DNA from 3 places in the Mesorhizobium sp. M0590 genome. Region 3 is predicted to be linked to each of the others. Evidence: riboswitches for the same ligand, from Rfam matches in the RefSeq annotation. Region 3 holds a riboswitch; each other region holds the start of a gene.
The links. Region 3 has a riboswitch for cobalamin ahead of NKI52_RS20885 (DUF1636 family protein). Riboswitches for the same ligand answer to the same signal wherever they lie in the genome.

Region 1: it holds a riboswitch for cobalamin, as region 3 does, so the genes downstream of both, metE (5-methyltetrahydropteroyltriglutamate--homocysteine S-methyltransferase) here and NKI52_RS20885 (DUF1636 family protein) in region 3, are expected to answer to the same signal.
Region 2: it holds a riboswitch for cobalamin, as region 3 does, so the genes downstream of both, NKI52_RS28945 (CbtB domain-containing protein) here and NKI52_RS20885 (DUF1636 family protein) in region 3, are expected to answer to the same signal.

What each region holds. Positions count from the first base shown of each region.
Region 1 is NZ_JAMYQN010000023.1:43,362-46,629, forward strand. Features, by position in the region: gene metE (5-methyltetrahydropteroyltriglutamate--homocysteine S-methyltransferase) at 1-1,574, opposite strand, end outside; cobalamin riboswitch at 1,670-1,870, opposite strand; gene NKI52_RS27855 (hypothetical protein) at 2,428-2,682, shown strand; gene NKI52_RS27860 (helix-turn-helix transcriptional regulator) at 3,000-3,268, opposite strand, start outside.
Region 2 is NZ_JAMYQN010000025.1:76,751-80,018, forward strand. Features, by position in the region: gene cobO (cob(I)yrinic acid a,c-diamide adenosyltransferase) at 1-543, opposite strand, end outside; gene cobU (bifunctional adenosylcobinamide kinase/adenosylcobinamide-phosphate guanylyltransferase) at 545-1,066, opposite strand; gene NKI52_RS28940 (CbtA family protein) at 1,059-1,841, opposite strand; gene NKI52_RS28945 (CbtB domain-containing protein) at 1,857-2,036, opposite strand; cobalamin riboswitch at 2,073-2,269, opposite strand; gene NKI52_RS28950 (aromatic ring-hydroxylating oxygenase subunit alpha) at 2,411-3,268, shown strand, end outside.
Region 3 is NZ_JAMYQN010000012.1:174,183-177,450, forward strand. Features, by position in the region: gene NKI52_RS20875 (cobaltochelatase subunit CobN) at 1-517, opposite strand, end outside; gene cobW (cobalamin biosynthesis protein CobW) at 536-1,576, opposite strand; gene NKI52_RS20885 (DUF1636 family protein) at 1,573-2,007, opposite strand; cobalamin riboswitch at 2,046-2,249, opposite strand; gene NKI52_RS20890 (winged helix-turn-helix domain-containing protein) at 2,279-3,268, opposite strand, start outside.

The DNA of each region.
Region 1 (3,268 bases), on a different contig from region 3:
AGCTGCTCGCCGAAATGCTGTACCATGTCGTTTCGTTCGAACTCACCGTGCACCAGCACGTCCAGCCCGATCTCTTCCTGCCAGCGAATTGCAGCCTCGATCTCCTTCTTCAGGAAGGTCTCGTAGTCGACATAGCTCAGCTGGCCCTTCGCATGAGCGGCCCGCGCCCTGCGTACCTGCGGCGTCTGCGGGAAGGACCCGATGGTCGTCGTCGGGAACGGCGGCAGCCCGAGCGTGCCGGCCTGGACTCTGGAGCGCTCGGCAAAAGCGCTCTCTCGTCGCTTCATGCTGTCGTCAATGCTGGCGATCCGCCCCTCAACCAGCGGGTCATGGATCTTCGTGGATGTCACGCGAGTGGCGGCAGCCTCGGCAGACGCTTTCAACGCGCCTGCCACCGCATCCCTGCCTTGGGACAGGGCCCGGGCAAGCAACACCAACTCGTCGGTCTTCTGGGCCGCGAAGGCGAGCCACGACCTGATGTCCGCGTCGAGTTCCGTCTCCATGCGGAGGTCGATCGGCACATGCAGCATCGAGCAAGAAGGCGCGATCTCGACGCGGTCCAAGGGCCAGCCGGCGACGATCGGTTTGATGCGGTCGAGAATGGCGGGCAGGTTCGCACGCCAGACGTTGCGGCCATCGATCAAGCCAAGCGAGAGCACCAGATCCTTCGGTGCGAGCCGACCCACCGTTTCCAGCTGCTCGGGAGCGCGCACGAGATCAATATGCAGCCCGGCCAGGGGCAGAGAAACCGCGGTTTCGAGATTGTCTCCCAGCGGCCCGAAATAGGTAGCCAGCATGATCTTCAGCTCGGGCGCGGCTTTCGACAGCTGGCCATAGGCGAATTCGAACGCAGCTCGTTCGTTCGGGTTCAGATCGAGGACAAGCGCTGGCTCATCGATCTGCACCCAATCGGCGCCCGACAGCTTCAAGCTCCGCAGGAGTTGCTCGTAGACGGGCAGAAGCCGTGGTAGGAGCGCGATGGGATCGAAGCCTTCGGCAGGCGATTTAGCCAGCTTGAGGAAGGTGACCGGTCCAAGGATGACTGGGCGTGTGTGAATGCCGAGGGCTTTAGCCTCGAGGAAGTAATCAACCGGCTTCGTCGACGAAAGAGCGAACGTCTGATCATCGTCTAGTTCCGGCACAATGTAGTGATAGTTGGTGTCAAACCACTTGGTCATTTCCATCGCGGCTACGCCAGGCCGATGAGCCGCATGCTGGTGACCACCGTGCCCACAATCCTCCGTCTGACCTTGGTTGCCGCGCGCCATAGCGAAGTAGATGTCGAGTGGGACCTCGCCGCCATTCCAGCCGTAACGGGACGGAAGGGCGCCGACCATGGCTGCGGTGTCGAGCACATGGTCGTAAAGCGAGAAGTCGTTCGACGGGATTTTCGACACGCCGCGATCGCGTTGCTCCTCCCAGCTAGCGGCACGGAGCGCCTTCGCCGTCGTGAGAAGGTCGGCAGCGGACGATTTTCCGGACCAGTAGCTTTCAAGCGCGAATTTCAGTTCTCGCCGACGACCGAAGCGGGGCACGCCGAGCGTTGCTACAGGAATTTGCTGAGAGACAGTCATGCCAGACCCCGATGGTTGGGGCGTCGGTGACAAGGAAGGCGCTAGCAGGCCGGCACGAACGCCAGGCTGCAGCGGCCACCGAGACACCCCGCCCGTGGACGTAATTCGCCGTGGCAGGTCTCCTGGCTCGCGGGGTCATAGCCTCTACCCGTCTTCCCAAGGCTATTCGCCTCAGTGACATGAGTGGGGTTGGCTCGCCGCTAACAGTTGCGGGGGCAGCGCCGGCATCGCACCGGCTTCCCTCTTAGCTCCGCTGCGGCAGCGCCGTACGGAGAACCACGACGCGGGAGACAATTACAGCAGTTCGCTTCTCTGTCAACGCCGCATAAAGAAATGTTTATGTCGTTATGTTAAATTTCCGCTGGCATGTTCCAAAGGTCGCCTCGAAAGCGAAAACTGTGGAAGCCTTGAGCGGCCGGTAAATCAAAGCAATGACGCACGGCGCCCTTGTCCAGGAGGATAGGAGTTCGTCGGCTGCCGGCAGCAAACATACCGGCAAGCGCCGTGGTGCTGCTTAGCGCATCACGCGAACCACCTCGGCGTCGAACTTCGGCTCCGAGGTTCCGACCGCTTCGTTGGTGATCTGCTCGCGACCATATTCGGCTCAATGGCGAGGCTGTTGCCCATGTGGAAGCTGTTGGCCGTGATGCCCTCGGTGATATGTGACACAACGATTTCGGGGGGAGCACACCGAGGCCAGGCGCAGCGGCGTGTTGCGAAGTGATCGAGGCCAATGTCTCGAACTGCTTGTTCGCAGCCCACCGGCTCAAGGTAACCCGGCTCAAACCACCGGGCTAGCTCAAGTCCTGTCCAAATGAGGCCTGAGCGGCAAATCGTCGTGCACGCGCACGGTTTGGCGTTCGATCTTGTGATGCGTCTTGGGCGGACAATCGCCACGGTGCAGCACGCAGAAGCGGTCCCCAATTGGGAAGCCGAGGGCGGTGAGGGCAAGCCAGCGCCACAGGCGGAAGGGGACTTGGACCTGTTTGCCCTGCTGGACCACATGTTCGCGACACAGGGCCTCAAGGAGAAGACCAAGAGTGATTATGCGCGGGACCTCGCCAAATTCATCAAAAGCAGCGGGCAGTCAAAGTTCGGCGCCGATTGACATGGAGATAGCCATCGCGGCGGACCGCCCAGGCGGACCGCAAGCCGGAATACAACCGGGTGCAGGTGGCCAAGCTCGTCCACAAGATGGCGTCGGGCACACACCGGCGATGGGAGAGCGGACCGTGGAGTGCAGGAACTTCACGCCTATCCACGCTCCCGTGGACGTGTCCTGCGGCACATCGGCAGCGATATTGAGGAGGCAGTTGAGCTTCTGGTCGAGCACTCTTACCTGCCACTACCTACGCTTAACGTCATCTCGTACTGAAAACGCACCACGCAAGGTCGAGATGTAACATGCGCCCTTCGTGGATGGTTCTAAGCTTCCTCGGGCGCGGTCAATCTGTGATAACGGTCGCTTGGAACCTCCATCACCGCGACGCGATCAAGGTTGGCGTATCGCGCTCGGTAGTAACCTTCTTCCTCCACTTCGGCGAAACTACACTGGGGAACGTCAAAGGTCGCAGCTTCCAATCCGAAGAAAGTCGTAGCGGTTTCTTCATCCAAGAAGTTCCACTCATCTTCTCCGTCGTCATATGTGACGCGAACATAGGAGGCCATGCGCACGGCTTCCTGATCACCCATCT
Region 2 (3,268 bases), on a different contig from region 3:
ATCGGCCGCCTCGACCAATACCGGTTTGGCGTTGCGGCCGGTGACGACGACATGCAGGCCTTCGCGACGCGCCTTCAGCGCCGCGACCACCTTTTCGAGATCGAGGTAGTCGTAGCGCAGCGCGATGTTCAGCTCGTCGAGCACCACGAGGCTGATCGACGGCTCGGCCATCAGCTCCAGCGCTTTCGCCCAGGCAGCCTCGGCCGCCGCGATGTCGCGCTTCAGGTCCTGTGTCTCCCAGGTAAAGCCCTCGCCCATGGCGTGCCAGACGACACGGTCGCCGAAGGCGGCAAAGGCGTCTTTCTCGCCGGTGTGCCATTTGCCCTTGATGAACTGAACGACGCCGACGCGCTTGCCATAGCCGAGCATCCTGAGCGCCAGCCCAAAGGCGGCCGTGGTCTTGCCCTTGCCCGGTCCGGTGTTGACGATCAGCAGCCCCTTCTCGACCGTCTTGGCCGCGACCTCGGCGTCCTGCACCGCCTTGCGCTTGGCCATCTTGGCGCGGTGGCGTTCCTCGTCCTTGGGATCGATAGTATCAGCCATGTCATTTCACCTTGAGCGGCAGCCCCGCCACCATCAAAAGCACGGTGCCGGCAACAGCCGCGACGTCCTGGTTCAGCCGGCCGGCGGCGTCGCGAAACCGTCTTGCCAGCGCATTGTCCGGCACGATGCCCTGGCCGACCTCGTTGGACACCACGAACCACGGCCCACGCGGCCGCGACAGCACATCGGCCAGCCTCCGGCATTCCGCCTCGACATCATGGTCGGCCAGCATATGGTTGGTCAGCCACAGCGTCAGGCAGTCGATCAGCACCGGCTGGCCGTCAGGCAGCGCTCCGATCGCGCCGGCAAGGTCGAGCGGCGCATCGATGGTCGTCCAGCCGGCGCCGCGGCGCGAGCGGTGCAGCGCGATGCGCTGGCGCATCTCGTCGTCATAGGCTTGCGCCGTGGCGATATAGCTCCAAGGCGGCGGGCCGACCGTCACCAGGCTCTCGGCATGCGCGCTCTTGCCGGAGCGCGCACCGCCGATGACCAGGGTCAGTGCCCCGGCAGCGCGGTCAGGCAAAGCTGTCGCGCAGGCTGGTCGCCGTGCCCGTGAAGCGTCCGCGCACCACGCCGACGACCGCGCCGAGCACCAGCCAGAACACCAGATTGGTCAGCGTCACCGCCACCACGAACTGGTGGTGCAGGCCTTCCGGGATCGCCGTCTCGAAGCTATCGGGCTGCGGCGCGCCGACGATATGCGGCGCAACGATCAACGCCACGGCAAGAGCCACCAGCGGCAGCGATCTGCGGAAGACGATAAGGCCGAGACCGGCCGCTGTCGCCACCACTGTTGCCCACCACCATATCTGGCGTTGGACAAGGTCGGCCGCCGGCATCGCTGGCAGTTCCGGCGGCAGGCCGAGGCCCGGCGCCAGCGTGAACACGGCAAAGCCGGCAAGCCCCCAGAACAGGCCCTGGCGCCAATTGCCGATGCCGCCGGCGAATTCCGAAACCGCAACCAGGACCAGCGCAAAGCCGATGCCGGTGACGATATTGGCAACGACGCTGAAGCCGAAGCGTTCGAAACCGTCGGCCGGCGCCCAGCCTTCGTCTTCCGCCGGAGCCATCGCTTCAGCCGCTGCCGGCGCGGCGCTGCTCATAGCCGTCGTGCCCGCGGCGTTTTCGGCCGGTGTCGCAGGTGCCGCGGCATGGTCATGGCCGCCGCCGGCCTGTTCATAGACTTCCGCCTTCAGGATGAGCGGCACCGTGGCATAGGCTTGCATGCAGGCGAGAGCCACGCCGGCCACAAGCCCTGCGATCGCCGCGATGAACACGACGTTGCGAAACAGTGTCATGATGTCAGCCCCTTGTCAGTGGCAGGGAAAGCCCATCGAGTGGCGATAGTCGTGCGCGGCATTGTGGACCGCATCGATATGCGAGAAGCCGACAAAGCCCATGACGAAAATGCCGAGGAATGCAGCAAGCGCCAGCTGCATGAGACGCGACTGCGAGGAGGCGGAAGCGCCGAGCGAGACGGAAGCGGTATTCATGTCTTGTCCTTTCGCCCTCCACCCGAGGGCATAGAAGTCAGTTTCCTGTCGCCGGCAGGTCTCCTGGCTCGCGGATCAGCGCCCTTCCCCACCTTCCCGAAGGCGAACCTTCAGTGGCATATGGAGAGGACTACCGCACACAGTTGCGGGGGCAGCCACGGCATTGGGCAAACAACTTGCCCTCACCGCATTCCCTCTTGGTTCCAAACGGAACCGACGACATCAGTGACTATAGGCAGAATCGCCGCGCCCGGCAAACCAAATTCCGCCGGATCGTGTGGCGAATGCGCCGCCTCGCCAAGCCCGGTCGGCCGGCGCCGCGATTGACAATTTTCGCAGCCGGGTGTCGGCTGGCGGATGGGGAGGAAGCCGGCATGCAACCCAGCCCGAATGAGCGCGGTCCCTACAACGGCCTGACGCGGGCCGAGCCGACGCTGCCGTCATCAGCCTATTGGGACATCGCGGCCTATCAGCGCGATCTCGAGGCCATCTGGTATCGCAACTGGCTGCTCGTCTGCCGCGAGGCCGACCTTGCCCAGCCGCTGGCTTTCAGGACGTTCCGCATAGGCACGCAGGAGGTCGTCGTGCTGCGCGACGAGACCGGCGAGTTGCGCGCCTTCCACAACACCTGCCGGCATCGCGGCTCGCAGCTTTGCCAGCAGAGCGAAGGACGGCTGAAGGCGCGGCTCATCACCTGCCCATACCATGCCTGGTCCTATTCGCTGCACGGCGATCTGGTGCGCGTGCCGTCGAAATCGCTGCCGGACGGCTTCGACAAGGCCGATCATCCGCTCTACCGGGTCGCGCTTTCGGTGTGGCGCGGTTTCGTCTTCGTCAATCTGGCGGAAGACGCTGCCGGCTCGGCTGAAACATCCTTCGATCCGGCATCCGGCAACCTCGCCAACTGGCCGTTGGAAACGCTGCTGAGCGGCCATGTGCTGCGCAAGGTGATAAACTGCAACTGGAAGGTATTTTGGGAAAATTTCAACGAGTGCCTGCACTGCCCCGGCGTCCACAAGGACCTGTCGCGGCTGGTGCCGATCTATGGCCGCGGCCTGATGGGCCGGCACGACGACCCCGAATGGGCGCGCCACGCCGACAATGACGCGCCGGAATTTGCCGGCGGCTTGCGGGCCGGGGCCGAAACTTGGTCGCGCGACGGGCGCGTCCACGGCTCGGTCTTTTCCGGCCTGACGCCGGGCGAGCGTGCCGCCGGGCAAACCTATGCCACC
Region 3 (3,268 bases):
TAACAGGTTCGGCTACCGCCGCACCCGATCCAGCGAGACTTGCCAGCCTCTGCACCAGCGCCGTCATATTTGCCGGCCCGCCCTCGCGGAAATAGCCAAGCAGGGCGTCCAACTCCTCCCGCGGCAGCGTCGAGCCTTCGATCAGTCGCAAATCCTCGTCGTGGCTCTCGCCCGGTAGGAGCGCCAGCTTGATACCGCGATTTCGCGCGATAACGGCGAGCTGGTCGCAGCCATAGCGCCACCAGTCATAGCCGCCGAGGATGCGGACCAGAATGACCTTGGCGTGGCGGGCGACGCTGTCGATCCACAGGTCGACGGACATCGGATGGCGCAGGTCGCGCAAGGCGGCGAGCCGCATCGACGGCAGGCGGTGCGCATCTGCCTTCCACGCCGCCGCCAGCCCGGCCAGGTCGCTGTCGGTGAAGGACAGCGCCACGACATCCGCAGGCGTTTGCCTGAGATCGACAGGCTCGGCGAGATCGTCGAGCGAGGCGGATGTGGTGGTGAGGATGTGCATCGCGGCTCGTACCTGGGGTCAGCCGGCGAGGATACGCTCGATGGCCGGGCGGTTCAGCCCTTTCAGGCCGATGACGACCAGGCGCGAGCGGCGGTCGTCTTCAGCGGTCCAGGCGCGGTCGTAATAGTGGTTGACGCGCGGACCGACGGCCTGCAGCAGGAGCCGCATCGGCTTGCCGCCGACTTCGACGAAACCCTTGACGCGCAACACGTTTTCTTCCTCCGCCGCCGTGGCGACCCGTTGTGCGAGCTCGTCCGGGTTGGACACGGACGCGATGTCGATGACGAACGAGTCAAAATCGTCATGTTCGTGGTCGAGCTCGTCGTCGTGGTGGGTCTTGCGGTTCTCAATGTCGTCCTCGACGGCGAGGCCGAGGCCGAGCAGCACCGACGGGTCGACCTTGCCTTGCGAAGTCGGTACGATCTTCACCGCCCGCGCAACGTGCTTGCCGATGACGGCATTGGCACGGGCCGAGCCGGCTGCGTCCATCAGGTCGCTCTTCGACAGGATGATCAGGTCGGCGCAGGCGAGCTGGTCTTCGAACACTTCCTCGACCGGATCGTCATGGTCGAGCGTCTCGTCCTGCGCGCGCTGGGCCTGCAGGGCGTCCATGTCGTTGGCTACGCGGCCATCAGCCAGCGCCGGTCCGTCGACCACGGCAATGACGCCGTCCACCGTCACGCGGCTTTTCACCGACGGCCACTGGAAGGCCTGGACCAGCGGCTTGGGCAAAGCGAGGCCGGATGTCTCGATCAGGATGTGGTCGACCCTCGGCGTCAGCGACAGGATTTGGTCCAGCGCCGGGACGAAATCATCGGCGACGGTGCAGCAGATGCAACCATTGGCCAGCTCGACGATGTTTTCCTCGGGGCAGGTGTCGATGGCGCAGCCCTTCAGGATCTCGCCGTCGATGCCGATGTCGCCGAACTCGTTGACGATGATGGCCAGCCGCTTGCCTTTGGCGTTTTCGAGCAAATGGCGGATCAATGTCGTCTTGCCGGCGCCGAGAAATCCGGTGACCACGGTGCAGGGAACGCGCGAAGGGGAGGCAGCGGTCATATCAAGTCCTTCAGAAGGTCAAGGGGAGGGATGCGGGCAACCAGGCCGCGCTTCAGGCAATCGGGACGGCCGCGCCATGGAATGAGCCCATCCGTCGAGGTGGCGAACAGCTTTGCCCCGGTGACGAGATCGGCGCCGCTGGTCGTGGTCAGATCACCGAAGACGTAACTCCAGCAGCCGTCGCGCAGCATGGCGGCGCTGAGCCGGCGCTTGCAATTGCCAAGGCATTCGACGGTGCGGATTTTGATGTTTTCGCTGGAAGCGGCGCGGCGCGTGTCCTCTGCGAGCAGTTCGCCGGCGCGCGGATGAGCGTCCGAACCGGTCTCGTCACGGCAGGACGAGCAGACGATGACGGTAACGCCGGCCGGGGAATCACCATGGCCGGACAATAAATCCGCTGTCTCAGCCGGAAAACTGCTGTCGCGTTCCAAATCAGGCTCCTTGCCCGGAAAACCCGCCAGGCGATCGGATTCTTATGTCCTAGACGGCAGGTCTCCTGGCTCGCGGGTCATCGCCTGGGTGCCGCCTTCCCGGGAACATCCCAGTGGTTTTCGGCCTTGGCTCGTCGCTTACAGTTGCGGGGACAGCCGCGGATTTGAAATCGAGATTTCGCACCGCATTCCCTCTTGGCCCTTGCCGTTGCGGGCAGGGGACCGTCTGGAACGGATTTAGGCTTGTGGGGGTAGTCGTGTCAACGCACGTCTATGACGCGGCGATATCCGCGAGCGGCCGGCCGAGGTCGCCGGCAGCGGTCACCTCGATGCGTTCCAGGCCGAGCCAGCCCTGCATCTGCTTCAATTCTTCGAAAAGCTCGGCTGCGGTTTGCAGCGAGGCGCCGGGCTCCGCATAGGCGGCATGGACGCGCAGCACGCCGGCCGGTCGGTCGGCCCTAAGGTCAACGCGCCCGACGATGCTGTCGCCGAGCAGGAATGGCAGCACATAATAGCCATACCGGCGCTTTTCGGCCGGCGTGTAGATCTCGATGCGGTAGTGGAAGTCGAACAACCGCTCGGTGCGCGACCGCTCGAAGACGACAGGATCAAACGGCGCGAGCAAGGCGCGCGCCTCGATCTTGCGCGGCAAACGGGCGTCCTTGTGGAGATAGGCTGTTTTGTTCCAGCCTTCGACGCTCACCGGCAACAGGTCGCCGGCCTCGACCAGTTCCTCGATGCGGCCCTTGATGTCGGCGGGCGACAGCCGGAAATAGTCGCGCAGGTCTCCTGCCGTGGCGATGCCGTGGGCGCGGGCCGAGATGCGCAGCAATTCGCGATGTGCATCCTCGGGACAGGGAACCGGTAGCGCGAGTACCGCCGGCGGCAGCACGCGCTCCGGCAGATCGTAGAACCGCTCGAAGCCGCGGCGATGCGCAGTGGTGATGCGGCCGGCCCAGAACAGCCACTCGAAGGCATGCTTGGCATGGCTCCAGCCCCACCAGCCGCCCGAACCCTTCTGCCCTTCGAAAGCCGACGCCGCGATCGGGCCTCGTTCGGCGACCTCGCGATAGATGTCTTCGATATAGGCGGCGTGCTCGCGGCCCCATTTGGCCAGCCCGCTGTACATTTCGTCGCCGCGCTCGGCCCGCTGCATGCGCCAGCGCATCAGCGGATAGGTCTCGACCGGCAAGAAGGAGGCTTCGTGCGCCCAGTATTCGAAGACCATGCGCTTGCGCGTGACAGCGGCGGCGTCGAGCAG